2 regions of the Microbacterium sp. NPDC087591 genome follow, and region 1 is predicted to be linked to the other one. Evidence: predicted binding sites of a transcription regulator. Region 1 holds the regulator's gene; the other holds the start of a gene.

What was found. Region 1 encodes HrcA, which represses chaperone genes, less so after heat shock. Its sites were predicted from a motif close to TTNGCACTCGNNNNNNNCGAGTGCNAA; they were not measured.
Region 2: groES (co-chaperone GroES) is a predicted target of HrcA. The motif match lies at 5,111-5,137, and genes of this name have one in related genera.

What each region holds. Positions count from the first base shown of each region.
Region 1 is NZ_JBIUWU010000002.1:549,925-558,036, reverse strand. It holds gene lepA (translation elongation factor 4) at 1-872, shown strand, start outside; gene ACIOVG_RS13300 (DUF1990 family protein) at 875-1,357, shown strand; gene ACIOVG_RS13295 (DUF1990 family protein) at 1,456-2,109, shown strand; gene hemW (radical SAM family heme chaperone HemW) at 2,109-3,326, shown strand; gene ACIOVG_RS13285 (carboxylesterase/lipase family protein) at 3,330-4,748, opposite strand; gene hrcA (heat-inducible transcriptional repressor HrcA) at 4,935-5,966, shown strand; gene dnaJ (molecular chaperone DnaJ) at 6,008-7,126, shown strand; gene ACIOVG_RS13270 (16S rRNA (uracil(1498)-N(3))-methyltransferase) at 7,130-7,858, shown strand; gene ACIOVG_RS13265 (HIT domain-containing protein) at 7,904-8,112, shown strand, end outside.
Region 2 is NZ_JBIUWU010000001.1:635,687-642,946, forward strand. It holds gene ACIOVG_RS02910 (branched-chain amino acid ABC transporter permease) at 1-212, shown strand, start outside; gene ACIOVG_RS02915 (ABC transporter ATP-binding protein) at 280-1,245, shown strand; gene ACIOVG_RS02920 (ABC transporter ATP-binding protein) at 1,242-2,000, shown strand; gene ACIOVG_RS02925 (ABC transporter substrate-binding protein) at 2,221-3,477, opposite strand; gene rarD (EamA family transporter RarD) at 3,623-4,558, opposite strand; gene groES (co-chaperone GroES) at 4,729-5,025, opposite strand; gene ACIOVG_RS02940 (SAM-dependent methyltransferase) at 5,191-6,408, shown strand; gene ACIOVG_RS02945 (hypothetical protein) at 6,418-7,260, opposite strand, start outside.

The DNA.
Region 1 (8,112 bases):
TCGACAAGCTCAAGCTGTCGGATGCGTCGCTCGTGTATGAGCCCGAGACGTCCGTGGCGCTCGGGTTCGGGTTCCGCTGCGGATTCCTGGGTCTGCTCCACCTCGAGATCATCACCGAGCGCCTCGCGCGCGAGTTCGGTCTCGACCTGATCACGACCGCTCCCAGCGTGATCTACGAGGTGCTCACCTCGGACACCGGCGAGACCGTCACCGTCACGAACCCCAGCGAATACCCGGACGGCCGCATCGGCTCGGTCTCGGAGCCGATGGTGAAGGCCGCCATCCTGCTCCCCAAGGACTACGTCGGCACGGTCATGGAACTGTGCCAGTCGCGTCGTGGCACGCTGCTGGGCATGGAGTACTTCTCCGAGGAGCGCGTGGAACTGCGCTACAACATCCCTCTCGGTGAGATCGTCTTCGACTTCTTCGATCAGCTGAAGTCGAAGACCCAGGGTTACGCCTCGCTCGACTACGAGCCCTCCGGCCAGCAGGAGGCGGACCTGGTGAAGGTCGACATCCTGCTCCAGGGCGAGAAGGTCGATGCATTCAGCTCGATCGTGCACCGGGACAAGGCCTACAGCTACGGCACGATGATGGCGGAGCGGCTGCGCAAGCTGATTCCCCGCCAGCAGTTCGAGGTGCCCATCCAGGCGGCGATCGGTGCGCGCATCATCGCCCGCGAGACGATCCGCGCGATCCGCAAGGACGTGCTGGCCAAGTGCTACGGCGGTGACATCACCCGCAAGCGCAAGCTCCTCGAGAAGCAGAAGGAGGGCAAGAAGCGCATGAAGATGGTGGGTCGCGTCGAGGTGCCCCAGGAGGCGTTCATCGCGGCGCTCTCCGGTGACGTCGACGGCAAGGACAAGAAGTAGGGATGCCGTTCCCGGCATATGAGCGCGGGGTGACCCGTCATCCGCTCGATGCCGCGCCGGCTGGCCTGCGTCTCACGGAGCGCTCCGTGTTCGTCCCCGCGCATGCCCGCGCCGCCGTCTCTGCGGTGGTGAGCTCGTGGGAGTTCAAACGGCGAGCTGGTTTCGAGGTTCCCGCCCTGACTCCCGTCGTCGACGTCGAGGGGATCCTCGCCAAGCGGATGCTCGGCATCCGGTTCGCCGAACCCGTGCGCGTGGTGTGGGCGGACGGTCATGGTTTCGGCTACGAGACGCGCCCGGGGCATCCGCTCTACGGTGAGGAGTCCTTCGTCCTCGACGAGGACGGGGTCTTCACCGCACGGTCGCTCTCGTGCCCGTCGAGCCTGTTCTGGCGCCTCGTCTCGCCGGCGCTCCGCGTGCTGCAGCTCTCGGTGTCGCGGGCGTACATCCGCATCGTCGAGTCCGAGATCGCCGCGGCCTCGCGCTGAGTCCTGGTGGTCTGTTCAGGGGCTCAGGGTGGTGGCGATATGTCGCGCGGCGGCGCGTGGGGGTGTTCGCTCAGGTAACCCCCAGTAGGCTGGAACTCATGCGGCGCGGGACTTTCCGAGACGACACGGTGGATTATGCGGCCGTGGGTGCGACCCACGCGCCCGATCTGATGCAGTACCCGCCGGAGCGCAGCATCCCGGCGGAGGATTCCTGGCGGATCGGCAGCGGGGTCGAGCGCTTCCAGAGCGCCGGCGAGGCACTGCTCTCCTGGACCGCGCAGCGCGCGGCCGGTCTCGGTGTCGAAGATGTGCGCCCTGCACCCGGTCCCGCCTACGCCGGAGTGAGCTTCGACGCGGAGGGCAATCCGATCGCGCCGAGCAAGCGCGATGTCGAGCCGCGCTACGACGCCGAGGGCATGCCGTTCGTCGGCCCCGGCATGACCCTGCACCTGCGGGGGCGCGTCGGAGGAATGCGCGCGGACGCCGAGCTCCGGGTCATCTCGGTGACCGAGGAGACCCGCCGGATCGGCTTCGTGCTGGGTACCGTCGGCGGTTCGGTCGTCAGCGGCGAGGAGTCCTTCGACCTCGTCTGGCGTGAGGACAACGACGAGGTCTGGTTCACGGTGCGCGCATTCGACTCGCCGAACTCGTTGCTGTACCGCACGGTTCCCGCCCTCGTGAAGCGCCGCCGTCGGGAACTCTTCGCCCGTTACCTCCGGGCGATCTCCCCGCTCTACGCGACCCCGCTCTGATGGCGGGACCTCTTCCTCTGGGGGATCCGGCACCGGCAGACGGTCATCTGCCCGACGATCTGCCGATCGACACGAGCGTGCCGTTCTCGGCGTATCTGCACATCCCGTTCTGCCGTGTGCGCTGCGGGTACTGCGATTTCAACACGTACACCTCGAGCGAGCTCCGCGGAGCCAAACAGGAGGACTACGCGAGCACCCTCACCGCCGAGATCGCCCTCGCGCAGCGGGTGCTCGGCGACGCCGGTGCCTTGCGCCCGATGGACACGGTCTTCTTCGGCGGAGGGACGCCCACGCTCCTCCCCGCCGGAGACCTGGCGCGGATGCTCGACACCGCCGTCTCGGCCTTCGGTCTGGCCGAGGGGGCGGAGGTGACGGTCGAGGCGAACCCCGACACGGTCACGCCTCAGGTCGCACGCACGCTGGCCGACGCCGGAGTCACGCGTCTCTCCATCGGCATGCAGTCGGCGGTCCCGCACGTGCTCGCCGCCCTCGACCGCACGCATCGCCCGGAGAACGTGCGCACCGCCGTCACCGCGGCGAAGGATGCCGGTCTCGCCGTGAGCGTCGATCTGATCTACGGTGCGCCGGGTGAGTCGCTCGCCGATTGGGAGGCGTCGCTCGATGCCGCTCTCGCGCTCGAGTCCGATCACATCTCGGCGTATGCGCTGATCATCGAGGACGGCACGAAGCTCGCTCGTCAGATCCGGCGCGGTGAGGTCCCCACGCCGGACGACGATGTGCAGGCCGACATGTACGAGCTCGCGGACGCGCGACTCGGTGGGGCCGGATTCGACTGGTACGAGGTCAGCAACTGGGCGCGGAGACCCGAGCAGCGATCACGCCACAACCTCGCATACTGGCGCGGGAGCGACTGGTGGGGATTCGGTCCCGGCGCGCACAGTCACGTCGCCGGCCTGCGCTGGTGGAACGTGAAGCATCCCGCCGCCTACGCGCAGCGCCTCGCCGCCGCCGAGTCCCCGGCGGCCGGTACCGAGCGTCCGGACGCCGAGGCCCGGATGCTGGAGCGCGTGCTGCTGCTCAGCCGCCTCGCCGAGGGCATCGCGATCGCAGAGCTCCCGGAGGGCAACCGCACGCGCGTGGCGGGACTCATCGCCGACGGGATGGTCGACGCCGCGTCGGCGCTGCGCGGGCGTCTGACTCTCACTCTGCGCGGACGGCTGCTCGCGGACGCGGTGGTGCGGGAGCTGACCGACTGACGCTCAGCGCGGCAGCTGGTCGAGCCCGGTCGTGCGGCGCTGCGGGATCGTCGTGCTCGCGGTGTCGAACAGCCGCGTGGTTCGATCCGATCCATATGACGGCCAGCCGGGGTCGCCGGTCGTGATGAACGCGACCCAGGCGGCGTTCATCTCCACGGCGAGACGTCGCGGCGCATCCGGCCCCGCGAGCCGGTGCGCCTCTTCGTCGTCGAGCCTGTCGAACACGAAGCCGAGCTCGAGGGCATGCGCGGCCCGCAGATCGCGCACCGGGCTCGACCAGGCGAATTCGTACACGAAGGTCGACGACGGCTTCGCCTGTGCGACACGGGTGAGCCCGCGGCGCAGCATCATGTCGGTCGCCAGCTGTCCGAAGATCTCGCCCGTGGACGCACCTGGCCATTCGTCGCGGTACGCCTTCACCGCGCGACGGGGGATGCGCAGGGCCAGAGACGCGAGGAAGAGCTTCGTCTCGCTGATGCCGGCGAGCGCCTCCGGAGGGAACCACAGCCGGTACTCGTCGGTGTTGGTGCCGATCAGCAGCGGAGCGTCGATTTCGCCGAGCATCTCGTGCGGCGACTGCGGGAGGCTCTCGGGGTCGATCGCGACCTGGAATCCTGGCGCGCCGCCGAGGGGAGAGGAGCCGGCCGACTGCTGCCGGCGGGCCTCGAGGAGCTGCTCCGGTGGGACGGCGGCGAACGAGGCGCGATCGGCGCGGACCCCGAGTCGCTTCGCCATCTGGGTGGTGACGCGACCGGCATTGGCGGGGGTCTGCGCCTCGAGCGGACCCGACTCGATGATGGCCCCCGCGATCAGTGCGCGTGACTCGTCGCGAGCGAGGAGGGCGGCCACGAGCGCGCCACCGGCCGATTCCCCCATCGCGGTGATGCGGGCCGGGTCCCCGCCGAATGCCGCGATCTCGGCATGCACCCATTCGAGTGCAGCGGCGACGTCGCGGAGGCCGAGGTTGCGCGGGGCGTCATCGAGCACCGAGAACCCCTCGGCGCCGAGGCGGTAGTTGATCGAGACGAAGACGACGCCCGCCCGCGCGAACACGGCGCCGTCGTAGAGCGAGAGTGCCGCCGTGCCGCGCTCCAGAGCACCGCCGTGGATCCAGAGCACGACCGGCGCGCCGGCCGCATCCACCGGCGCCCAGACGTTGGCCGTGAGGATGTCCTCGCCGGGGATGTGCACCGAGCCGAGCAGCTCGCCGATCGCTCCGGGGTAGGGGAGCTGCGGCGCGGTGGGACCGAACTCGGTGGCCGCGCGCACGCCCTCCCAGGGAGTCACCGGCTGCGGCGCGCGGAAGCGGTTCTCGCCGAAGGGCGGCGCCGCGTAGGGGATGCCGAGGAAGCGGTGGATGCCGTCTGTCGTGGTTCCCTGGACGGTGCCGGCGCGGAGGGTGATCTGGGGATCGGACGTCATGCTCGTCATCGTAGGTCACCCGTGATGCGATGGATGAGAGGGGGCGCTCGGTCCGCGCCTCGCGGGTCGCGAACCGCCTCGAGAGAGCGGCACACGCACGACTCGACGGGTGAGACGGGCGGAAAGCTCTGCGCACCGGTAGAATTGGCACTCTGAGTATCCGAGTGCCAGCGGAAGGAGAAGTCGATGGTCACCGAGCGAGGACTCCAGGTTCTCCGCGCGATAGTGCAGGACTACGTCGAGACCCACGAACCCGTCGGCAGCCGCTCGATCGTCGACCGGCACTCTTTCGGCGTGTCTGCGGCAACGATCCGCAATGACATGGCCCTGCTCGAGGACGAGGAGCTGATCACCGCTCCGCACACGTCGTCCGGCCGGGTGCCGACCGACAAGGGCTACCGCGTCTTCGTCAATCACCTCGCCCAGTTGCGGCCGATGTCTGCGGCGCAGCGCTCGGCGATCGAGTCCTTCCTGGCAGAGCCGGCGGACCTCGACGACCTCATGGTGCGCACCGTGCGCGTGCTGACCCAGCTCACCGGCCAGGTGGCTCTCGCTCAGTACCCGTCGTTCGCTCGCGCGCACCTCACGCACCTCGAACTCGTGGCGCTGGCTCCCAACAGACTCCTGATCGTGCTCGTGACCGATGCCGGCGGTGTATCGCAGCGCATGGCCCCACTCCCGGTCGAGCTCGACGAGGCGGAGCTGGCCCTGCTGCGCGCGCGGCTCTCCGCGTTGATCACCGGTCGTGCCGTCAGTGATGCGGCTGATCGCCTGCAGAGTCTTCTCGCCACGGTCGACACGCCCAACGACGCGGCATTGCGCACGCTCGCGGCGATCGTGATCGACGAGCTGGGTGAGTTCCGTCAGGAGAAGCTCGTCATGGCGGGGGCGGCCACGCTCGCCCGCCGCGAACAGGACTTCCGCGGCAGCATCCATCCGCTCCTCGAGGCCATCGAGGAGCAGGTGACCCTGCTGCGGCTGATGAGCGAGATGGTGACCGACGAGCACGGCCTCGCGGCCAGCATCGGTACGGAGAATGCGCCGTTCGGCCTCGGCGAGGCATCGATCGTCGCGAGCAACTACGCCGCCCCCAGTGGGATGGCTCGTGTCGGTGTCATGGGACCGACACGCATGGATTATCCGAGCAACCTCGCGGCAGCACGGGCGGTCGCCCGTTACCTGACGCGGATGCTCGATGAAGACGAGGCGAGCCGCTGACACGCGGCTCCCACACGACAGACACGCGCAGAAAGGCGATTGTGGCGGACCACTATGAGGTTCTCGGGGTGTCCCGGGACGCTTCCATCGATGAGATCAAGAAGGCGTACCGGCGCCTCGCACGGCAGCTGCACCCGGATGTGAATCCGGGCGAGGATGCCGCAGAGCAGTTCAAGCTCGTCACCCACGCGTACGACGTGCTCAGCGACGACGAGTCGCGCCGTCGCTACGACATGGGCGGCGGAGACGGCGCGGCCGGGAACTTCGGAGGGTTCGGCGGCTTCGGCGACATCTTCGAGACGTTCTTCGGCGCTGCGCAGGGCGGTGGCCGCGGCGGGCGGCCGCGCTCGCGTCGGGAACGCGGCCAGGACGCCCTGGTGCGCGTGACCCTCGACCTCGGCGATGTCGTGTTCGGCGCGCATCGTGACATCGAGGTCGACACGGCGGTGCTCTGCGAGACCTGTCAGGGGTCCTGCTGCCAGGAAGGCACTTCGCCCGTCACCTGCGACATCTGCGGCGGCTCCGGTCACGTGCAGCGCCAGGTGCGCAGTCTGCTCGGCAATGTCGTCACCTCGCAGCCCTGCGGCACGTGCGAGGGCTACGGAACCACGATCCCGTACCCGTGCGGAACCTGCGGAGGCCAGGGCCGCGTGCGCTCGCGCCGCACCGTGTCTCTCGACATCCCGGCCGGCGTCGAGACCGGTCTGCGTCTGCAGCTCCCCGGCTCCGGAGAGGTGGGCAAGGCCGGGGGCCCCAACGGCGACCTGTACGTCGAGGTCACGGTGAACCCGCACGCCGCGTTCAGCCGTGACGGCGACGATCTGCTCGCGACGCTCGAGGTGTCGATGACCGATGCGATCCTCGGAACCGAGACCGCGATCCAGGGGCTCGACGGCGAGGTGGACCTCGAGATCCGTCCCGGCGTGCAGTCCGGAGACGTGCTCACGATCAAAGGGCGCGGGATCACACCGCTCCGCGGCACGCAGCGCGGCGACCTCCGCGTGGGCGTGCAGGTCGTGACACCCACCAAGCTCGACTCGGCGCAGCGCGCACTCATCGAGGACTTCGCCAAGAAGGCGAAGGCCCCGGGTCCGCAGCTCGCGCAGTTCCAGCAGGGACTGTTCTCCAAGCTCCGCGACCGATTCCGCGGACAGCACTGACCCATGGCCCTGCACTTCCTGCTCGAGTCCGCATCGGATGCCGTCACCGGCGACCTCGTGTCGCTGACCGGAGCTGAGGCGAAGCATGCCGCGGTCGTGCGTCGGCTGCGGGTCGGCGAGGCGATCACGATCGGCGACGGCAGGGGTGTCTGGCTCTCCGGCGTCGCCGAGCAGGTCTCGCCGGCGCAGGTGGATGTGCGGATCTCGGAGCGCGCGGAGCATTCGGCGCCGACCCCGCGCATCGTGCTGGTCCAGGCTCTCGCCAAGGGCGACCGCGATGAACTCGCGGTGCAGGCGGCGTGCGAACTCGGCGTCGACGAGATCGTGCCCTGGCAGGCGAGTCGCAGCGTCTCCCGCTGGGAGGGTGCAAAGGCGGCCAAGGGGCGGGAGCGCTGGGCATCGATCGTGCGAGAGGCCGCGAAGCAGGCGCATCGTGCGTGGGTGCCCGAGGTCGGCGCGCCCGTCACCACCGCGGAGCTCGCTGCACGGGCCGCGACGCAGCGCGTGCTGCTGTTGGATCCGACCGCGACCGGGCGGCTCTCCGAAATCGTCTCCGACGGGCGCGATCTGGTGCTCGTCGTCGGGCCGGAGGGCGGCATCGCCCCCGACGAACTGGCGCGACTGACCGAGGCAGGAGCTGAGCGCGTGCTGCTCGGCGACACGGTGCTGCGCACCTCAACCGCCGGACCGGCGGCGATCGCCGTGCTCTCGGTGGCGCTCGGCCGCTGGTGAGCGCCCCCACGCGCCCGGTGCGCAGTGGTCAGTAGACTTGAATCCATGACGGAACCCTCGATCTTCACGCGCATCCTGACCGGGGAGATCCCCGCCGAGATCATCGGCGAGACCGATCGGCTCTTCGCGTTGCGCGACATCGCGCCCCAGGCGCCGGTGCATCTGCTCGTGATCCCGAAGACCGCGGACTACCGTGACGTCACGGAGCTGGCCGCCGGAGACGCCGGACTGCTCGCCGAGCTCATCGCGTTCGC
Region 2 (7,260 bases), on a different contig from region 1:
GTCCGACGCTGGGCGCGATCCTCTTCTGGGTCGTGTTCGCGTTCATGGCGAACCTGCTCCCGTCGATGGCCAAGGCAGGGCTACTTCCGATGTCCGACAGCCAGGCATCGACGCTGGTGTTCATCTTCGTCGGCGTCGCGCTCATGCTGCTCGTGATCTTCCGCCCCCAGGGCATCCTCGGAGACAAGAGGGAGATGACCTTTGTCAAATGAACTGAATCCCGAATCGGTCCCCGCCTCCGCAGAGGGGGCGCCGGACGGCGCACCCACGACAGGAAGCATCCGTCGTCCGAAGACCACCGGACTGACCAAGGGCGAGGTCAAGCCGGGCGTCGCCAAGGTCGATCCGATCCTGATCGTCGATTCCGTGCAGCGGCGCTTCGGAGGTCTGACCGCCGTCGACGTCGATCACCTCGAGATCCCGCGCGGAGCGATCACGGCGCTGATCGGCCCGAACGGTGCCGGCAAGACCACCCTGTTCAACCTGCTCTGCGGATTCGACAAGCCCAACAGCGGCACGTGGTCGTTCGACGGCACGAACCTCTCGGGCGTCCCGTCGTTCAAGGTCGCCCGCATGGGCCAGGTGCGCACGTTCCAGCTCACCAAGTCGTTGTCGCTGCTCACCGTGCTCGAGAACATGAAGCTCGGAGCTCCCCACCAGCGCGGTGAGAAGTTCTGGTCGAGCCTGTTCCCCTTCCTGTGGCGCACGCAGGACACCGACATCGAGGGGAAGGCGCGCGAGCTGCTCGCCCGCTTCAAGCTCGACGCCAAGGAGAAGGACTTCGCCGCCTCGCTGTCCGGCGGTCAGCGCAAGCTGCTCGAGATGGCGAGGGCGCTCATGAGCGATCCGACCCTGGTGATGCTCGACGAGCCGATGGCCGGCGTCAACCCGGCGCTCACCCAGTCGCTGCTCGACCACATCCTGGACCTCAAGGGCCTGGGAATGACGGTGCTGTTCGTCGAGCACGACATGCACATGGTCCGCCACATCGCGGACTGGGTCGTGGTGATGGCGGAGGGCCGCGTCGTCGCGGAGGGACCGCCCGACGAGGTCATGGAGGACCCCGCGGTCATCGACGCCTATCTCGGCGCCCACCAGGACGTCGACCTCGGCGCCGTGACCGGTCGCATCCCCGTGATCGAGAACGACGACGCCCGCCGACTCCGCGAGAAGATCGAAGCAGAGGCCGAGGCGGAGCTCGAAGCGACGAGCGCCGTCGGCCCCGACGAGAAGGGCAACGCATGAGTGCGGACACACCGGCCCCCGCAGCCGACGACATCGTCGTCGAGCTGAAAGACGTCCACGCCGGGTACCTCCCCGGCGTCAACATCCTCAACGGCGCGAACCTGGTCGCCCGCCAGGGCGAGCTGATCGGCATCATCGGACCGAACGGCGCGGGCAAGTCGACGCTGCTCAAGTCGATCTTCGGGCTCGTGAACGTGCGCAGCGGCGATATCACCGTGAACGGCGAGAGCATCGTCGGGCTGAAGGCCGACAAGCTCGTGAAGCGCGGTGTCGCCTTCGTCCCTCAGACGAACAACGTCTTCCCGTCGCTCTCCATCGAGGAGAACCTGCAGATGGGGCTCTACCAGAACCCCAAGATCTACACGGAGCGCCTGGAGTTCGTGACGGGGATCTTCGCCGAACTCGGTAAGCGTCTGAAGCAGCGCGCGGGCTCGTTGTCCGGTGGCGAGCGGCAGATGGTGGCCATGTCTCGCGCGCTCATGATGGATCCGTCCGTGCTGCTCCTGGACGAGCCATCGGCCGGCCTCTCCCCCGTGCGGCAGGATGACGCCTTCATCCGCGTCTCCGACATCAACAAGGCCGGGGTGACGACCATCATGGTCGAACAGAACGCGCGACGTTGCCTTCAGATCTGCGACCGCGGTTATGTGCTCGATCAGGGCAAGGACGCCTACGAGGGCACCGGACGCGATCTGCTGAACGATCCCAAGGTCATCGGTCTGTACCTCGGCACGTTGGGCACGGACGCCGCCTGAGCGATTCTCGCAGAGGGGCGGATGCTGCGGCGTCCGCCCCTCTGCCGTGTCCGGGCGCTTCGACAGGCTCAGCGCCCCATCAGGGTGGAGCACCCACGGCTCTCAGCCCCGACCCGCCCTGGGGCCCCTGGCCCGTCGAAGGGCCCGCACACGACGAAGGCCCCGGATGTTGCATCCGGGGCCTTCGCTTGTGATCGGATCAGACGATCGGATCGTGTGATCAGTTGGTGCGGGAGATCATGTTGTCCGCGCCGTACTTGTAGATGCCGATCGTGGCACCCTGCGGGTCGCCGTTCTCGTCGAAGGTGACCTCGCCGGAGTAGCCGTCGTAATCGGCCGTGCCGCCATCGTTGATGATCTTGGCGCAGTCGGCGAAGCTGGTGCACTTCTCACCGTCTCCGGAACCACCCGAGATCTCCTGCATCTTGGCCGCGATGTCGGCGCCCTCGGTCGAGCCGGCAGCGAGAGATGCCAGGGCGACCAGCACGACGGCGTCGTATGCCTCAGCCGCGTACGTGAAGTCCTTGACCTCGGCGTTGCCCTCACCCGTCCAGTACGCCTGGAGGCGGTCGGTGAAGTCGTCCTCGAGCACGGGGCCCGCCTTGGTGCCCTGTGCGCCCTCGAGCGAGACCGGGATCTCGTCGCCGTAGTCGGACAGGTTTCCGTCGACCATGTAGAACTTGTCGGCCGAGATGCCGGCGTTCACCAGCAGCGGCGCGATGGTCTTGAACTGGTCGAACGAGACGATCGCGACCGCGTCGGGGTTCTGCGCCTTGATGGTCTCGACCTGTGCGTCGAACTGCGCGTCTCCGACGTTGAACGATGCATCCGCGACGACCTCGCCGCCGGTGCCTTCGAACGTCGTCTTGATGGCGTCGAACAGGCCGGTGCCGTAGGCGTCGTTCTGGTAGATGATGCCGAGCGTCTTGGCGCCGTCCTCGGCGATCAGGTTGCCGAGCACCTCACCCTGCAGCAGGTCGCTGGGGGCGGTGCGGAAGTACAGTCCGTCATCGTCCCACGTGGTGAAGTCCGGCGACGTGTTCGAGGCCGAGATCTGGAGGATCCCCGCGCTCACGTTGCCGTCGAGGATCAGCTTGGAGACACCGGATGCGGCAGCGCCGACGATCGCGGAGACACCGGCGCCCTGCAGCTTGGTGATCGACGTCTCGTAGGCCTTGGTGTCGGTGTCGCCTTCGTCTTCGGCGGTCAGTTCGATCGTGACGCCGGCCTTCGCCTCGTTGACCTCCTGCACGGCCAGGCCGACGCCGGACTCCATGGGCGGTCCGAGGAATGCCAGCGACCCCGTCTGGGGCAGCAGCGAGCCGAGCTTGAGAGTGAGGTCGGCGGCCGGCTTCCCGCTATCCGTGCCTCCGTCGGATGGTGTGCTGCTACAGCCAGCGACGACAACGGCGGACGCGCTGAGCAGCGCGATTCCTGCGAAGACCTTCGCGGTACGCGAACCCTTCAATGCGTTCATTGGTGCTCCCTTGCGTAACTGAACGTGGATCGAGACCACGGTCGGGTGCTCTAACCCTAGGCTGTGGGACGCGCGCACAGGGGTCGCAAGTATCTCGGTGCGTTAACGATCCGGCACCGCGTTCCCCTCCCGCTGCGACCCGGGATCAGACGGGTGCTGCCTGCGCGATCCGGCGACCGCGACGGGCGGCGAGCAGCAGGTCGACGACGAAGACCGTGATGGCGATCCACACGATGATGAACCCCGCCCAGCGCTCCGCCGGCATCGGCTCGTGCAGCACGGCGACCCCGATGATGAACTGCATCACCGGGGTGATGAACTGGATCATCCCGATCACGGTGAGGTTCACGCGCCGTGTGCCAGCGGCGAAGAGCAGCAGCGGCACCGCCGTGGCCACACCCGCCAGCGCGAGCAGGATCGCATGCCATCCGCCCTGCGTGCCCATCGTCAGGCCTTCGGGAGTCTGGGCCACGATGATCAGCTGCACGATCGCGATCGGGATCAGCCAGAACGACTCGAGGGTGAGCCCGCTGACCGCATCGACCGCGGGGCCGATCTTCTTCTTGATGAGACCGTAGATGCCGAACGATGCCGTGAGCGAGAGGGCGATCCACGGGAAGGATCCGTGGGCGATCATGATCACCGCGACGGCGACGGCGGCGATCCCGATGGCGGCCCACTGGAGGCGGCGGATGCGCTCCTTCAGCACGAACACTCCGAGCAGCACCGTGGTGATCGGGTTGATGAAGTAGCCCAGGCTGGTCTCGACGACGTTGCCGGTCAGCGTGCCGATGAGGAACACCTGCCAGTTGACGTAGATCAGGAGTCCTGCCAGCGCGGTCCAGCCCAGGAGCTTCGGCTGGCGGATGATGGCACGGAACGCACCCCACCCGCGCATCACAGTGAGCAGCAGGAGGCAGAACACGAACGAGAGGAGTACCCGCCATGCCACGACCTCCCACGGCCCTGTGGGCTTGAGGAGGACGAAGTAGAGCGGAAGCACGCCCCAGAGGAGGTAGGCGGCTCCGGCGAATCCGACCCCGGCCGTCTGCGTCGCACGGTTGGTCGTATCGGGAGTCACCGCACAACCCTATGCCCGCCAGGATCCCCTCAGCGGCGCAGGGCGACGGGCGCCGAGAGTTTGGCAGGAAACGGATGGCGCCTGACCGAGCGCGCGCTGTCCGGCACCGTCCGGACACGCAGAAGGGGCCCGGGTGCCGTAGCACCCGAGCCCCTTCGAGGAACGCTGGTTCAGCGGACGACGACGGCGAGGACGTCGCGAGCCGACAGGACGAGGAACTCGTCTGCGCCGAACTTCACCTCGGTGCCGCCGTACTTGCTGTAGAGCACGCGGTCGCCCACGGCGACGTCGAGCGGAACACGGTTGCCGTTGTCATCGATGCGACCGGGGCCGACCGCCACGACCTCGCCCTCCTGGGGCTTCTCCTTGGCGGTGTCGGGGATGACCAGGCCACTCGCGGTGGTCTGCTCGGCCTCGACCTGCTTGATGACGATGCGGTCCTCGAGCGGCTTGATGGAAACCGACACGGTCTACCTCTTCTTTCTTGACGCTGACACGAAAGACTTGTTCGCACTCTCAACCCGAGAGTGCTAATCCAGTCTATGCGCTCCGCTGGCACTCATGCAATGCGAGTGCCAATCGGTGTCATGCGGAGCACCTGCGCCGTGCTGCCTGCACCCTAGGCTGGGCAGGTGGAGATGTCCGAACTGCAGGCCCTGCTGACCCCCGATGGTCTGGAGCTGCTCGATGCGCTCGGCCCCATCGACTCCACCGCCGAGGTCGCCCGCGCCGTGTCTCGGCTGCGCGCCGCCGGCCACTCCCCCGACCTGGTGTCGGCTGTCGTCGGTCAGGCACATCTGCGTGCGAAGGCGACCACGAAGTTCGGCGCGTTCGCGGCGCGGATGCTGTTCACCCGCGCAGGGCTCGAGCAGGCCACCCGCCTGCCCGTCGCGGTGCGTCACGCGCAGCGCATCCGCCGCGCAGGGATCACGAGCGTCGCCGACCTCGGCTGCGGCATCGGCGGCGACGCGCTCGCGTTCACGGGCGCGGGCCTCGACGTGCTCGCCGTCGACGCGGACGAGGTCACCGCCGCGATCGCCGCCTACAACCTCGCCCCCTTCGGTCCTCACGACGGCGAGGACTCCGGAGCCGTCGTGAGGCACAGCACCGCCGAAGACGCCGACCTGTCGCGCAGCGGCGCGGTATGGATGGACCCGGCACGCCGCACCTCGGGGCACAGCGAGACGCGCCGTGTCTCGGCCGACGACTACTCCCCCTCGCTGGACTGGGCGTTCGACCTGGCCAGCCGCCTGCCGACAGGGATCAAGCTGGGCCCCGCGCACGACCGCGATGCTCTCCCCGACGACGCAGAAGCACAATGGGTGAGCGCCGACGGCAGCGTCGTGGAGCTCGTGGTCTGGACCGGAGCACTGGCACGCCCCGGCGTCCGACGTGCGGCGTTGGTCATGCGCGGTGACCAGTCCCATGAGCTCACCGCCGACGCGGACGCGGAGGACGCTCCGGCGCGCGCACTCGGCGCCTTCCTCCATGAGCCGGACGGCGCCGTGATCCGCGCCCGGCTGATCGGCGACGTGGCGCGGAGCCTGGACGCCGGAATGCTCGACCCGCGGATCGCCTATCTCACGTCGGACACCGCGGTCACCAGTCCGTTCGTGCAGACCTTCCGGGTGCGCGAGACCATGGCGGCGAACCCGAAGGCGATCAGTGCAGTGCTGAAAGCCGAGCGCATCGGCACTCTGGAGATCAAGAAGCGCGGCGTGGACATCGACCCCGCCGCGTTCCGCAGGAAGCTCACTCTGCGCGGGGATCGCAGCGCCACGCTGATCCTCACCAGGATCGGCGACCAGCGCCGCGCCATCCTCGCCGACCGGGTGCCACCGGCCGCATAGGGCGGCTGCTCAACCTTTCGCGTCGGTGGACGGCGGGACGACGTCGATCGAGTCGCCGTCGTCGCCGCCACCGAGCTGCGAGCCGTCGAACCACATCTCACCGTCCGTGGACACCGAGATCGATTCCGGATCGCGGATGATCGTGAGGTACGGCGTCTGGTTCGGCGTGTAGTCGACCTCCAGACTCCAGATCGTGGAGGCGTCGATCTCCTGACCGGGCACGACCTCGTCATCCGACACGTACACGGCGATGCCGTCGGAGAGGGCATCCTCGCTCGGGCGGCAGGTCGATTGACCCGCCGCGCCGTCGACGATGAGGCAGGTCTCCGAGCCGCCGCCACTCCAGCGGTCGATGAGCCAGACCGGCGCGTCGCGGAAGTACCCGACGATGGCGAGGTTCATAGCCTGCTCTCCGTCGACCAGCTCCTCTGCGCGCTCCCGCTCCTCGCCCGCGAACTGCGCGAGGAAGAGACCGGAGTCGTCCCAGCGCTGGATGCTCACGAGCGGGACGCCCGAGGTGGAGTACATCAGGTACGCCATGACGGTGGTCGACGACGACTCTCCCTCGCCTGGGATCGTCGCCACGGCCGATAGCCCGAAGACACCCGTGCTCAGGTCGTCACTGCGCTGACAGGACTGGCCGGTCTCCGCGCCGACGTCGAGCACGAGGCACACGTTCTCGCCGTCGTTGCGGGTGCCATACCAGACCAGTGCGTCATCGTCCTGACCGATGGCACGCACCGAGCCTTCGTCGTACCCACCCTTCTCGTAGAGCTCCCCCTTGCGCTGCTGCTGCTCGCCGGTCAGGGGGATGTCGTCGCTCCGGGTTCCGAACAGCGCCCACCCCGCACC